Regions from separate parts of the Colwellia sp. MB02u-10 genome, predicted to be linked through region 2. Evidence: riboswitches for the same ligand, from Rfam matches in the RefSeq annotation. Region 2 holds a riboswitch; the other holds the start of a gene.
The links. Region 2 has a riboswitch for lysine ahead of dapA (4-hydroxy-tetrahydrodipicolinate synthase). Riboswitches for the same ligand answer to the same signal wherever they lie in the genome.

Region 1 (2,487 bases), on a different contig from region 2:
GGAATATCTTGCCGCATAGCGGGAATAAGTGTCGCTGGATGCAGAATTTTTGCGCCAAAGGTGGCCATTTCGGCCGCTTCACCGAAACTAATTTCATTAATCGAACGTGCTTGATCTGTTATCCGTGGATCGGTAGTAAAAATACCAACCACGTCAGTCCAAATGCTTAAATTACTGGCTTGAACAGCTTCAGCTAACAACGCTGCGCTGTAATCAGAGCCTCCGCGACCTAAGGTGGTCGTATTACCTTGTTGGTCACAGCCGATAAAACCTTGTGTAACAATAACTTGATCATTAAGTAAGGGATAAAGTAGTGCTTTAGTATTTGCGGCCAATTCGGTTAAATCAACTTGCGCTTTACCATATAAACTATCCGTTTTCATGACTTGGCGAACATCAAAATAATGACCATTCACATCGACGAGTTGTAACACTTGTGCAAAAATTCGTGAACTGAATTGTTCACCAAAACTCAAGATTTCATCACTGGTTTTTGTGCTGTATTGCTTTGCTTGTTGCTCAGCACAGGCACCTAACGCATTTAATAAGCCTGATATTTCTTGATCAATAGCTTGATGATTATCAAAGTGCTGAGTTATGGCAAATTGAATATCAGCAATATGGCTAATAATTTGTTGTTGTTCGCTTATCGAAACGTCTGCTTGGCTTAAACGCACTAAGTGATTAGTAACACCAGCACTGGCTGATACCACCACTAAACGGTTAGTGCTATTATTTTTAATAATATCCGCGCAGCGTAACATCGCATGAAAATCAGCAACACTGGTGCCGCCAAACTTTGCAACGGTAATATTTTCAGTATTGGTATGATCTATGATTACAGACATGCAGATTCTCCATGAGTTTGAGATTGAATGGTTAAACATTCGAGTCTATCGCGAGATGTATATTTAGATAACAATATATATTTAAATAACAATGTGCCAACACTAGTGCGATTAAGGCTGGTAAGATGGGATATTAACATAAAAATTCTTCCTAAACGCCTGCATTGCTAAAGGTACTTCATTAAACATAGCAAATATAACAGGCAAATAACTAACAGGAAGAGCATGACTGAGCGTAGAGTGAATTAGGTTAAAAACCCGTTATTCAGGCGGTACTATTCAGCCAGAAGCTCTCCACCCTATGCTAAAAAAACTTATGTTTTTCTAGCGGTGACAGCCCTAAGGATTCAGCCCTAGCGACCGAATATGATATGCCCCCATATCAATATTCTCGGCAATTGTCCCCCTCAGTAACAGTCAAAGGAATGGGTCCTCATGTTACTTACCTAGCAATTGCGCCTCTTCTGGTGCAAAAAATTTTCTATTTCTGTACTACTTAATTCATAACACCATCATACTTGATAGATAAGGGCATTATAAAAGTGGAGTAAAAATTCTAATTTTTAGCGCAGCCATTAAACCCTATTTAAGCGTAAATATCAACAGACTTTTAGACGTCCAAATAAAATAGTTTGTCACCATTAGTCACGGCTTCAAATGGCTACTGCTTCAAAGTCTTATAATTGTTATGCTTGAGTAACTTGAAAACTTATCACCCTATTCGTATAGCCTATTTTGGACTGAGTCACATGGATCTATTTTTACTAAAAAAAATTATTAGCTTAATGATTATGCCACTGAGCATGATTCTCTTACTGTTAATTATTGCTATTATTTTTTATCGTTTAAAACCAAAATTGAGTTTTTGGGCGCTATTTACCGCAAGCACTTTATTATTTTTGAGTACCTTTCCACCTTTGTCCAATAACATCATGGCGGCATTAGAAGATAATTATCCCGCATTTACCCGCAGCAATAAGCCGGTTGATTATATTATTATTTTGGGCGGTGTTCACACCAGCGTTCAGGGGTTGCCTGCGACTAGTGAATTAAAGTCTAGTTCACTAGAAAGGTTAGTTGAGGCTGTTCGTATCTACCGCCTGCACCCCGAAGCACAAATAATCACCTCAGGCTTTGCCGATGGCGATGTCAGTTCAAACGCAGAAAAAGTTAAGCAAGCAGCAATATTATTAGGTGTGCCAAAAAATAAAATATTGACTGAAAATTTCCCTCAAGATACCGAAGAAGAAGCACAACTTATTGCACCACGCGTGTTAAATAAAAATGTCGTACTCGTCACTAGTGCCAATCATTTACCCAGAGCCATGGCCTATTTCCAACGCTACGGCGTCAATCCAATACCTGCACCGGCAAGCCCATGGGTTAAAAGCAATGGGCTTACTCCATGGTCTTATTACGTACCTAATGCTAAAAAATTACAACAAACCACTACGGTTTGGTACGAAACCCTCGGGCGTATAGTGCAATGGTTTAAAGGCTAACCGCTAACCAACTAAAAACATCAGCAATTTGTACAACACGACTTAATGACCAAGAAGCCTTGTTGTGCAGTAACACATTTACATAAGGCTAATTCTTTAAAAAGTACAATTGTGCATGAACAGCAGTATTGGTCTTG
Region 2 (2,487 bases):
GGTTTTGGCGATATACTCGACGCAAAAATGTGCGTCTACACGGCTATTTTTCAATTGCTGACAAGTTTTATATTCAGCATAATTAGTGTGGTAACTATCAATATGAGCAGCGCTATGCTGACTTAAGTAATGGCTAATAAAACCATCGTCTGCGATATTAACCAAAAGAGGTCTGGTTGCGGCTAGTGCCTCACTATTTCGGTTTAATATTTGGTTAATGTTACTTATTGCCATGAAGATACCTGTAATTAAGCTAACTATTATTTATGGGGGCTATTTATTGACGATATTTATGGCTCGAGTTATGTAAAAATACCGGCGTTACTTTAAAGAAAAATTATCATAATGACAGGGCGAACTCAGCGAGTATTCATTAATACAGCCGTTGTGGATATGTCATAGTGCTGCGTAGTCTACGCGAATTTAATTATCTCGCCATCTTTAGTCCACAGGGGGAAAGCTATTTTGATTCAGTTCAACTTATCGGGCGTAGCTTGTTTTCGTTATGGGCACTCTAGTTATTGAGGACCCAGATGGTATTCACTGATTAGAAAAATAAATAAAAGCAATAAAATCAAACTATTAAATTTAAATAGTGGTATACGTCTAGCCGTCTATTGACTGTGCTTATATTTAAATGTTTTAATATTGTTGTCCCTTATTCCAGTGTGATTAATCGTAAAAGATTAATCACCGCCAATAAAGGGCCAGAAGAGGAGCGTTAACCAGGTAGTTATTGTGAAGAGATCAAACTCTAGTGAGCAATAATGAGGGGGTTTAACGCCGAGGTAATTGCCTTGTTGATAAGGTAATTGCCGGTTGTTAAGGCTTAATTGTTAATATATAACCATTAAGTTTTATAGTCATTGGATATACGTTCGACGGCTACTAGGTTGAATCCTTGCAACTGTCACCTAACTAGGTGGAGAGCTTCTGGCCTTTGTAAAGGCCAAATTTCATCCTAGAAATTTTGTCTGTACAAGCGCCTAAAAGTTCTCCGAACGACAAAAGTTCGAGAGCAATGAATCAAAAAAAACCGATAGAAAATCACCTGATAACAGACCGACCTTTGGTTTGGACCGCACTGATCACGCCATTATTTGATGATGACGGCATTGACTATGTTAGTTTGCGTAAGCTAGTGCTACAACAAAATGCGGCTCACAATGGCATTTTATTATTGGGCAGCACGGGCGAGGGCTTAGCGTTAACCGCGCAAGAGCATTTAAGTATAGTGCAATACGTTTGTGCGATGACGTTACAAGTGCCGATAATGGTTGCTGTTGGCGGCTATAATCTTAACGAGCAACTGGCCTGGATAGCTAAATGCAATAAATTGCCGATAACGGCTTATTTACTTACTAGCCCTATTTATGCCAAGCCGGGGCCCGTAGGGCAAACCGCTTGGTTTAAAAGTTTACTCGATGCTGCAAACGTCCCTTGTATGCTTTATAACGTGCCTTCACGCAGCAGTGTTGAAATTTCCTTTTCGGCCTTACAACAATTACAAAACCATAAAAACTGTTGGGCACTGAAAGAAGCCAGTGGCGATCTTAATAAACTGCTGGCCTATAGAGAGCATTGCCCTAACCTTGACTTGTATAGTGGTGAAGACGCCATGATGCCATACCTTGCGAGTGCCAATGTTAAAGGTTTGGTGTCGGTTTGCGCTAACGTTTGGCCAGAAGCCACTCGGCAATATGTTGCTATGGCCTTAGCTTATCAACATGAAGGACTTTTTCCGCTTTGGCATAAAGCGATATCGGCATTATTTCAAGTGTCTAGTCCGATACCGGTAAAAGTGTTAATGGCTGAGCTGAATATTATTGGCTCTGCAAAACTTCGTCTACCCTTATGCCAAGCAGAACTTTCAGCGCAACACGGTTTACTCGATATTCATCAACACATTCAGCAATGGTTAGCGAGTAACAGCAGCAAGCCTCTAGCTCAGCATCAGACTACTGATGACATTTTAAATGCACAAACCCCTCACCCTTTAGATTTAACTAACTTACGAGCAATAAAATCATGACTTGGCAACAAACATTAACAGACTTAGAAACCGGTAAAGTTCGTGCAGCAGAACAAAATAGCGATGGCACTTGGCAAGTCAATACCGCGGTTAAACAAGCCATTTTAGCGGCATTTAAAGCCGGAGAAAACACTGAGTTCGATGGTATTTATCGTGGCTTTGTAGATAAGCATAACCTACCTGCACGGGAGTTCACCGTTGCTGATAAAGTGAGAATGGTGCCGGGTGGTTCATCGGTTCGTCGTGGTGCCTATGTTGCGCCAGGCGTAATTATTATGCCACCGGCCTATATTAATGTTGGCGCTTTTGTTGATAGTGGCACTATGATTGACAGCCATGCTTTGATTGGCTCATGCGCACAAATAGGCAAAAATGTTCACGTTTCTGCCGCGGTACAAATTGGTGGTGTGCTTGAGCCGATTGGCGCTAGTCCGGTGATTATTGAAGATAACGCC

Region 1: linked by a shared signal. The riboswitch ahead of lysC (lysine-sensitive aspartokinase 3) and the one ahead of dapA (4-hydroxy-tetrahydrodipicolinate synthase) in region 2 are both predicted to bind lysine.

Annotation. Positions count from the first base shown of each region.
Region 1 is NZ_JACGVK010000120.1:128,345-130,831, reverse strand. It holds gene lysC (lysine-sensitive aspartokinase 3) at 1-848, opposite strand, end outside; lysine riboswitch at 1,128-1,320, opposite strand; gene H4J59_RS11570 (ElyC/SanA/YdcF family protein) at 1,598-2,350, shown strand.
Region 2 is NZ_JACGVK010000139.1:62,367-64,853, reverse strand. It holds gene H4J59_RS18045 (methyltransferase) at 1-234, opposite strand, end outside; lysine riboswitch at 704-941, shown strand; gene dapA (4-hydroxy-tetrahydrodipicolinate synthase) at 1,022-2,032, shown strand; gene H4J59_RS18035 (2,3,4,5-tetrahydropyridine-2,6-dicarboxylate N-succinyltransferase) at 2,029-2,487, shown strand, end outside.